DNA from 3 places in the Aminobacter aminovorans genome. Region 2 is predicted to be linked to each of the others. Evidence: predicted binding sites of a transcription regulator. Region 2 holds the regulator's gene; each other region holds the start of a gene.
What was found. The regulator LexA, encoded in region 2, represses DNA repair genes until DNA is damaged. The targets are predictions, from matches to a motif close to TGTTCNNNNTGTGTTCNG.
Positions count from the first base shown of each region.

Region 1: the regulator LexA is predicted to act here: its motif matches at 1,577-1,594, upstream of recA (recombinase RecA).
Region 3: the regulator LexA is predicted to act here: its motif matches at 1,627-1,644, upstream of DY201_RS24420 (DNA recombination protein RmuC).

Region 1 is NZ_UFSM01000001.1:3,631,656-3,634,931, forward strand. Features, by position in the region: gene alaS (alanine--tRNA ligase) at 1-114, opposite strand, end outside; gene recA (recombinase RecA) at 364-1,452, opposite strand; gene DY201_RS17945 (carbohydrate kinase family protein) at 1,735-2,673, shown strand; gene DY201_RS17950 (pseudouridine-5'-phosphate glycosidase) at 2,694-3,276, shown strand, end outside.
Region 2 is NZ_UFSM01000001.1:3,023,581-3,026,856, forward strand. Features, by position in the region: gene DY201_RS14905 (ComEC/Rec2 family competence protein) at 1-1,657, shown strand, start outside; gene lexA (transcriptional repressor LexA) at 1,763-2,479, opposite strand; gene DY201_RS14915 (molybdopterin molybdotransferase MoeA) at 2,586-3,276, opposite strand, start outside.
Region 3 is NZ_UFSM01000001.1:4,947,340-4,950,615, forward strand. Features, by position in the region: gene fmt (methionyl-tRNA formyltransferase) at 1-927, opposite strand, end outside; gene def (peptide deformylase) at 1,044-1,574, opposite strand; gene DY201_RS24420 (DNA recombination protein RmuC) at 1,678-2,931, shown strand; gene DY201_RS24425 (GFA family protein) at 2,928-3,276, opposite strand, start outside.

The sequences.
Region 1 (3,276 bases), 610 kb from region 2:
AAACATCAAGGTCGGGTCGTTGCGCGGAACGAGCGGGCTGGAGGCCACGACCTCGTGTCCGTTCTTCTTGAAGTAGTCGAGAAATGTCGACCGGATCTCGTTCACGCCACTCATATTGCCGCCTTTGATCGCCGCCCTGAACAGATGCACCCCGCCCTTTGCAGGCGGAAATTGGAACTGGCCTTTTAGCGGCCCACCTTAACCCTGTCCAGAAACACCGGACCGGCAAAAGCCCGCAATCCCGCCGCCCCGATCACCGAAGCCGTCTTCACAAACGCAAACCGCCGGCGCAAGGGCCGGCGGTCGCTCAGATCGTCTGTATCGGGTCCGGTCCAGCAACCGCAGGACCGCCCTCCCAAGTGCCTACATCGCACTCGCTTCGTCGCCGTCGTCTTCCTCGCGCGAGCCGTTCTCAAGGAACTTCTCGGCGATCAACCCGGCATTCTGCCTGAGCAGCTGTTCGATTTCGCGTGCCGCGTCGGGATTGTTACGCAAGAACAGTTTTGCGTTCTCGCGTCCCTGGCCGAGGCGCTGCGAATTGTAAGAGAACCAGGCGCCCGACTTCTCCACCACGCCGGCCTTGACGCCGAGATCGACGAGCTCGCCGGTCTTGGAAACGCCTTCACCATACATGATGTCGAACTCGACCTGCTTGAAGGGCGGGGCCAGCTTGTTCTTGACCACCTTGACGCGGGTCTGGTTGCCGACGACCTCGTCGCGGTCCTTGACCGAGCCGATGCGGCGGATGTCGAGGCGGACCGAAGCATAGAACTTGAGCGCGTTGCCGCCGGTGGTGGTCTCCGGCGAGCCGTACATGACGCCGATCTTCATGCGGATCTGGTTGATGAAGATGACCATTGTGTTGGAGCGCGAGATCGAAGCCGTCAGCTTGCGCAGCGCCTGGCTCATCAGTCGGGCCTGCAGGCCGGGCAGCGACTCGCCCATCTCGCCTTCGATTTCGGCACGCGGGGTGAGCGCCGCCACCGAGTCGACGACCAGCACGTCGATGGCACCGGAGCGAACCAGCGTGTCGCAGATCTCAAGCGCCTGCTCGCCCGTGTCGGGCTGCGAGATCAGCAGGTTCTCGAGATCGACACCGAGCTTGCGGGCATAGACCGGGTCGAGCGCGTGTTCGGCGTCGACGAAGGCGCAGATGCCGCCCTTCTTCTGGGCTTCGGCCACGGTGTGGAGGGCGAGCGTCGTCTTGCCCGAGCTTTCCGGGCCGTAGATTTCAATGATGCGTCCGCGCGGCAGGCCGCCGACACCGAGCGCGATATCAAGGCCGAGCGAGCCGGTAGAGACAGTTCCGATCTCGACAACCTGCTCATTGGCGCCCAGGCGCATGATCGAGCCCTTGCCGAAGGCGCGTTCGATCTGCGACAGCGCCGCGTCCAGAGCCTTGGATTTGTCCACCGAATTTTCCTCTACAAGCCGCAATGAATTCTGAGCCATGATACATCACCCCGTAGTCGTCAATGAAGGCCGGACCGTCCGACGCCGATATAATTTTGTACTGGTTTTGTTCACATTTGGCAAGAGCAGTCAAATTGTTGAAATAAAATGACTTTCCTGCACATGTTCTTTTTTTGTTTGCAAACTGTGCATAATCGGATGCCGTCTCGACCTGACAGCCCGTTCCTCGGCAGAACGGGTCTTGGCGAATCGCTGGCGGTTGCCGCCTCCCGCGTGGAACACTAAGTTCGCCGCCTTAAACGCACACCGGACAGCCTCAGCATGAACTCACCCAAGATCCTCGCCATCGGAGGCGCCCATGTCGACCGGCGCGGACGCATGACGGCGCCATTCGTGCCGGGCGCCTCTATCCCCGGTTCGATGAGCGAGGAGGTCGGCGGCGGCGCCTTCAACGCGTTGCGAGGCGCGGTTCGCCGCGGGGCAGCCGGCGCCCTGATGTCGGTGCGCGGCGGCGATGCGGCAGGCGAAACCGTGGCGTCGGAGATCGTGGCCAACGGCATCGAGGACCTGTCGGCCATTTTTCTCGATCGGGCAACGCCTAGCTACACCGCCCTGCTCGACCGCGACGGCGACGTGGTGGCTGCATTGGCCGACATGGGGCTGTATGAGCTTGCCTTCGCCAAGCAACTCAGGCGCGCCAAGGCACGCGAGGCGGTGGCGGCAGCCGACGCCGTTTTGTGCGACGCCAACCTGCCCGAGGCGGCGCTGGCCAGGCTCGGCGAGATTTCCGGCAAACCGCTGTTCGCCATCGCAATCTCGCCGGCCAAGGCGGTGCGGCTGGTGCCTGTCCTCGGCAAACTCGCCTGCCTCTACATGAACCGGCGCGAGGCGGCGGTGCTGGCTGATATCGCAGCCGATTCCACCCCTGATGCGATAGCTCGCGGCCTGCGCGAGGCAGGGCTCAGGCGCGGCGTCGTCACCGCAGGCGGCAGCTCCGTCTTTGCCTATGATGCTGCGGGCCTGATCGAGATCACCCCACCTGCCCCGCGCTGGATCGTCGATGTGACCGGAGCCGGCGATGCGCTGGCGGGTGCAACGACTGTGGCGCTGATGCGCGGCCTGCCACTGGAGCACGCGCTGCGCGAGGGCATTGCCGCTGCCGTACTGGCCATAGAAAGTGCGTCGGCGGTGCCGGAGCTGGCACAGGCAGATTTTGACGCGGCGCTGGCTCTTGTGCCGCAAGCCCGGGAAATGGCATGACGCGGCTTAAGGAGACCAACATGACGCCTGAAACCGCCCGTCCGTTCATCGACATCCATGCGCCTGTCGCTGCAGCCCTTGCCGCCGGCAAGCCTGTCGTCGCGCTCGAAAGCACCATCATCACCCACGGCATGCCCTATCCCGACAATTCGGCGATGGCGGCCAATGTCGAGAAGATCATCTCGGACGAAGGCGCCATTCCGGCGACGATCGCGGTCATCGGTGGCCGCATCAAGATCGGCCTGTCCGACGGCGAGCGCGAATCGCTTGCCATGACCGGCGGTGCGATGAAGTTGTCGCGCGCCGACATCGCCTATGCGGTCGCCGAAAGCCGCACCGGCGGAACGACGGTGGCGGCGACGATGATCGCAGCGCACCTCGCCGGCATCAAGGTGTTCGCCACCGGCGGTATCGGCGGCGTGCACAAGGGCGCCGAAAAGAGCTTCGACATCTCGGCCGACCTCGACGAATTGGCGCGTACGCCTGTCATCGTGGTCTCGGCCGGCGCCAAGGCCATCCTCGACATCGAAAAGACGCTCGAAGTGCTGGAGACGCGTGGCGTGCCGGTGGTGGCCTATGGTTCCGACATCGTGCCTGCCTTCT
Region 2 (3,276 bases):
CATTCGCGAACGCATCGGCGGGCCGGAGGGTGAAATCGCGGCCGCCTTGATGGTCGGTGTGCGCGGTGGCATTCCCGACGACGTCAACGAGGCGCTGCGGCGTACCGGGCTTTATCACATCATCTCGATCTCGGGCCTGCACATGGCAATGGTCGCGGGAACCATCATGCTGCTGATGCGGCTGTCCTTCGCTGCCTTTCCCGCCTTCACCTCATGCCGGCCGGTCAAGAAATATGCGGCAGGTGCTGCCCTGGCTGCGACCGGAGGCTATCTGTTCATTTCCGGCGCCGAGGTCGCGGCGCAGCGCAGTTTCATCATGCTGGCGGTGATGCTGACGGCAGTGCTGTTCGATCGCGCAGCACTCACCATGCGCAACCTCGCAATCTCCGCCGTCGTGGTGATCCTGATCTCGCCCCATGAGGTCGTCGGGCCGAGCTTTCAGATGTCGTTTGCCGCCACAGCCGCCCTTGTCAGTGCCTATGCCTGGTGGTCTGAAAGGCGGGAAGAACAAGCGATGCCGGTCGTCCAAAGGTCGCTGCCGTCGAAGATCTGGCACTGGTCTGCGGCAGTTGCGGTCGGCCTCGTCGCGACCTCGGTGATTGCCGGGCTGGCGACCAGCGTGTTCGGCGCCTGGCATTTTCAACGCGTATCGCCGCTCAGCCTGTTCGCCAATCTTGCAGTCACGCCGCTTGTGTCGGTCCTGGTGATGCCTTTCGCGGTCATGGCAGGGATTTTCATGCCGCTCGGGCTCGACGGCCTCTTCCTCGACACGATGGGGGCCGGCCTGAAAGGAATGATTGGCATCGCCACGTGGTTCTCGGCATATTCGCCGGTCGACGCGGTTGGCCTTGTTTCGCCGCATGCAGTGCTGCTGTTCACCGCAGCACTCGTCATTGCGTCGACGGCGACGACCTGGCTGCGCATAGCGGCACTGCCCTTCGCTGCCCTAGGACTGCTGATGGTGGTGGAAACGGAAACGCCAGACGTCCTCGTTTCGGAAGACGGCCGCCTCGTCGGCGTGCCGGTCGGCGGCGGCAAGCTGGCCGTCAATCGCGCCCGGCCGAACCAATTCACCGTCGACAACTGGCAGCGCGCGCTGATGGCCGAAACTGTCGTCAGCCCGGCACGCCCGGCGATGGATCGCGCCGCCGGTACGGACAATTCATCCGACCCGAGTGCGAAAAAACCGTCAGTGAATGTCGCGGCCGCAGGAAACTTCGTCTGCGGCGAGGAACTCTGTGCTGTCCAAGGAGCGGCGGGCGAGCGGATCATCCATGCGGCGAATGCTGAAGCCGCTGCACGTGCCTGCGACAGCGCGGATTTCATCGTGGTCGACGATGCCACGGCCGGCGGAATCTGCTCCGGGGCGACGTCGACCGCGCCTGTTGTGCTTACCAAGCGCGAACTGGCGCGCCTCGGCAGTGCCGCGATATTCATCACGCATCAGACAGCAAGCAGCCTGAAGATCGACATTCGCCACGCCGTGCCAGAACCCTACCGCCCGTGGCACATCCAGCGCCAGTTCTCACGCGAAGCACGGGGACTGGCGTCCTACAAGCGTGCCGAGAGACCTCCGAAAGCGCCGACGGCGCAACCTACGGTACAGCCAGAGAGGCCGACACCCGCCCCAACGCAGTCACCAGCAGCGTCACCATAGCCAAGCGCAGATCGGCCGGGTAGCGGATTGCGGTCGGCATACTGAACAGTCACAGACGGTAGTCAAAGCCGCCCTTCGATGTTTGCAGTCCGCAATCTCCGAAAATCAGTAGCGGCGGATCAGTCCGACAAGCTTGCCCTGCACCTTGACCCTGTCGGGCCCGAAGATGCGGGTTTCGTAAGCGGGATTGGCGGCCTCGAGTGCGATCGAGGCGCCCTTGCGGCGGAAGCGCTTGAGCGTCGCTTCCTCATCGTCGACAAGGGCGACGATGATCTCGCCCGGATTGGCCGTGGTCGAACTGCGGATGACGACAGTGTCGCCGTCGAAGATGCCGGCCTCGATCATCGAGTCGCCCTTGACCTCAAGCGCGTAATGCTCGCCGCCCATGATCATGTCAGGCGGCACTGAAATCGAATGGGTCTTGTGCTGGATGGCGTCGATCGGCACACCGGCCGCGATGCGTCCCATGACGGGAATGGCAACCGCCGATGCAACATCGTCGTCATTGCCGGCCGACATGCTGCGTGAAGGATCCGGTTTGCGTCCAAGGCTGCCCTCGATGACGCTGGGCGAGAACTTCCTCGCCGCGTTCAGGCCTGGCGCGATGGAATCGGGCAGGCGCAGCACTTCGAGTGCACGGGCCCGGTTGGGCAGGCGCCTGATGAAGCCGCGCTCTTCCAGAGCTGTGATCAGGCGATGGATGCCGGACTTGGAGGCGAGGTCGAGTGCTTCCTTCATCTCGTCGAACGACGGCGGAATGCCCGCCTCCTTCAGCCGCTCGTGGATGAATAGCAAAAGCTCGTGTTGTTTGCGCGTCAGCATCGCCACCCCCGAGGAATCAGAAGAAAAACAAACCCAGAACAAACACTATATGTTCCAGTTGTGTTCCGCAACCGTTGATATTTCGTGAAGGCTGGAGGCGCTTGCTTCAGCGAAGCATCATCACCTGGCAGGCGCTGCCGGCATCGATCGCCGGTGCGAAGGGCGCCCGCACGATGGCGCAGTTGGCGGCGGCCAGCGTGCGCAGCATCGAGGAATCCTGGACCAGGTAAGGCGTGACGACGAGACCCTCAGAGGTTTCACGCGCGGCCGCACGGACGAAATCCTGGCGCAGATCATTGGCGGCCATTGCCGTGTCGAGAATGCCCGTGCGCATGTCGTGCGAATAGGAACGTCCACCGAGCTTCGCCACCAAGGGCTTCAGGAAGATCTGCGAGCAGATCAGGCTGGCGACCGGATTTCCCGGCAGGCCGACGCAGCGGCTGGCGCCAAGCCGGCCGAACATCAGCGGCTTGCCGGGCCGCATGGCGATTTTCCAGAAGTTGAGAGCCATGCCGAGATCGGTGAGGACTCGATGGACGAGGTCATGGTCGCCGACCGAAGCACCGCCCAGCGTGACGATCACGTCAGCGTCCGCTGCGAGCGCCTTCGCCACCAATGCGGCGATTGCCTCGGTGCGGTCAGCGGCGATGCCGAGATCGAGCACGCGCGCGCCGACCGATTGAACGATCGCCGCGACACCATAGGCGTTGGAGGCAATGATCTGATCGGGTCCGGGGTTGCTGCCCGGCGGCAGCAGTTCGTCCCCGGTGGCGATGATGGCTACCAGAGGTGCCCGT
Region 3 (3,276 bases), 1.9 Mb from region 2:
CTTCATTCCTTTTTCGATCTTGGCACCGCGCAGGAACTCATCCGCGGTGACGGGTTTACCTCCCGCCCTTTGTACCTCGACCAGCCTGACGGCAGCTTCGCCGCAGGCAATCTCCAACCGGTCGTCGAGAACCGTTCCCGGCTCTCCCTGTCCGGCGGCGCGTTGCGAGCGCAACAGCTTCAAGCGCTCGGTTCGTCCGCCGATTTCGATTTCGCACCATGCGCCGGGGAAGGGCGATAGGCCGCGGATATTGTTGTCGACCGCCGTCGCCGGGAAGGTCCAATCGATCCGCGTCTCCGCTTTATCGATTTTTTTGGCGTAGGTCACGCCTTCCGATCGCTGCGGCATTGTTTCCAGCCTGCCTGCTTCGAGCTCGGCCAGCGCCTCGACCATCAGCAAAGCCCCCACCACCATCAGACGGTCGTGCAGCTCGCCAGCCGTCATGTCGGGTCCAATCGCGACTTTTTCAAGTCGCGCCACCGGCCCGGTGTCCAATCCCTCTTCCATCTGCATGACCATCATGCCAGTCTCCGTGTCGCCCGCCATGATGGCGCGCTGGATAGGAGCCGCCCCGCGCCAACGCGGAAGAAGCGAGGCATGGCCGTTATAACAGCCCAGTCGCGTGCCTTCGAGAATGGGTTTCGGCAGCAGCAGGCCATAGGCGACGACGACGGCGACATCGGCCTCGAGGCCGGCGAAGGCGACCTGCTCGGCCTCGCCTTTCAGCGACAGCGGCGTGCGTATCTCGATGCCCAGCCGCTCGGCCTCGCGCTGCACCGGCGACGGCGTCAGCTCAAGCCCGCGACGGCCGGCAGCGCGCGGCGGCTGCGAATAGACGGCAACGACCTCGTGGCCGGCCTCTGATATTGCGCGTAGCGTCGGCACGGAAAAATCCGGCGTACCCATAAAGATGACACGAAGGCTCATTCTGCCAGGCAATCCCGCACAGCCCCGGGCGGCGTCGGCCGACCGTTCAGGCCATCGCTTCAAAAGGGTTTACAAGCTTCAGGTCAAGCCCGTCGAAGTTGCTGGCCAGCCAAGCCCTACCCCACCATGCGGCTCGGCGGACGGTCCTTGGCGAGCTTCTTGAACTTCTTCATCACCATGTCGCGCTTGAGCTTGGAGATGTAGTCGATGAACAGAACGCCGTCCAAATGGTCGATCTCATGCTGCAGGCAGGTGGCCAACAGGCCGTCGGCCTCGACTTCCTGCTCCTTGGCATTCTCATCAAGATATTTGACCCGCACCTTGGCCGGGCGCTCGACCTCGGCATAATAATCCGGGATCGACAGACAGCCTTCCTCATAGACAGAGCGGTCGTCGCTGCGCGAAACGATCTCGGGATTGATGACCGTCATCGGCGCCGGCTCCTCGCCTTCCTTGGCAAGGTCGATCACCAGCATGCGCAGCGGCTCGCCAACCTGGATGGCCGCAAGGCCGATGCCCGGCGCGTCATACATGGTGTCGAGCATGTCGCGCGCGAATTTGCGGGTGGCGTCGTCGATGCGCTCGACCGGCTTGGAAACCAGGCGCAGGAGCGGATCGGGCAGGATGATGAGCGGCTTGATAGTCATGCGCATCAACTAGGATGTCAGGCGAAAACCGTCAACAGGGCTCGATCCGGGATGTTCCCCTTTTGATCTGACCCATTGGTGCGAATCGGCTATGGTGCGGGCCATGAACGAGCTTTCCAGCATCCTGTCCTCCCCCATCGCCCAGCTTGGCGCCTCCATGCTCACGCTCGGGCAAGCCATGTTGTTCGCCGCCCTCCTGTTCGTCGCGCTGGTCGTCGTCCTGATGGTCGCGCTGTGGCGCTCGGCCAAGGCACGCGCGGTTGCTGCCGCGGAGGCCGCCGACCACGCCCGCGATGCCGAGGCCCGCATGGCGGGCATCCTGCAGGCGCAGGCCGAGATGCAGGGACGGTTGGGCACGGTGGCCGAAATCTTCGGGTCGCGCCAGGCGGAGCTGACCCAGTCGCTCAGCCAGCGGCTCGACGCCATGACCGGCCGCCTTGGCCAGACCATGGCCGAGCAGACCAAGTCGACGCATGACAGCCTGGCCAAGCTGCAGGAACGGCTGGCAGTCATCGACACCGCCCAGGGCAACATCCAGTCGCTCGCCGGCCAGGTGGTGCAGTTGCAGGCGATCCTGTCCAACAAGCAGACGCGCGGCGCTTTCGGCCAGTCGCGCATGGAAGCCATCGTCGCCGACGGCCTGCCGCTCGGCGCCTATGAATTCCAGGCGACGCTGTCGAACAACAATCGGCCGGACTGCCTGGTCAAGATGCCGAACGGCGCGCCGTCGCTGGTGATCGACGCCAAATTTCCGCTCGAGGCCTGGAATGCCATCCGGGCCGCAGCCGATGCCGAGGGTGCGTCAGACGCGCAGAAATATGCCGCCCAGGCTTTCCGGCGCGATCTCGAGGTCCACATCAAGGCCATCGCCGACAAATACCTGATCTCGGGCGAGACCCAAGACACGGCATTCATGTTCGTGCCCTCGGAATCGATCTTCGCCGAGATCCACGAGAACTTCGAATCGCTGGTGCATAGGGCCCACCGCGCCCGGATCGTTATCGTCTCGCCGTCGCTCCTGATGCTGTCGATCCAGGTCATCCAGGCGATCCTCAAGGACGCCCGCATGCGCGAACAGGCCCATCTCATTCAGGGCGAGGTCATCCGCCTGATGGAGGATGTCGGCCGCCTCGACGAACGCGTGCGCAAGCTGCAGACGCATTTCGGCCAGGCCAGCAAGGACATCGATGACATCCTGGTGTCGTCGTCCAAGGTCACCAAGCGCGGCGAGAAGATCGAAGCCTTGGAGTTCGGCAGCGGCCATGCCGCCGAATCCGAGGAAGCGCCGCGGCAGCCCGCGCGTGCGGCCGATTCCAAGACCGGCCAGCTCCGCCTGCGCGTCGTGGAAGAAGATTAGGCCTTCTCCACCGTCTCCATGCCGTCGAACTCCGGCAGCCAGTGCAGCGCCGAGCGATACCAGACCTGCTTGCGCGGCACCAATTGCTCGCGCTGGTCCGAGGTGCCGGTCCTCAGCCCATAGACCTTGGGCCCATCGCCCACGGAAGTGGCGAACAGGTGCGAGCCGCATTCGGGGCAGAAGCCCTGCGCACGCTTGTTGCCGCTCTCGCCTGTCTTGACGTAGATTTTCGGCACTCCCGAAAACGCGATCTTGTCCTCCGGCACCGGCACGGTGACGCGAAAAGCCGTTCCGGTCAGCTTCTGGCAATCGGTGCAATGACAGATGGCCGTCTTTTCGGGGTCG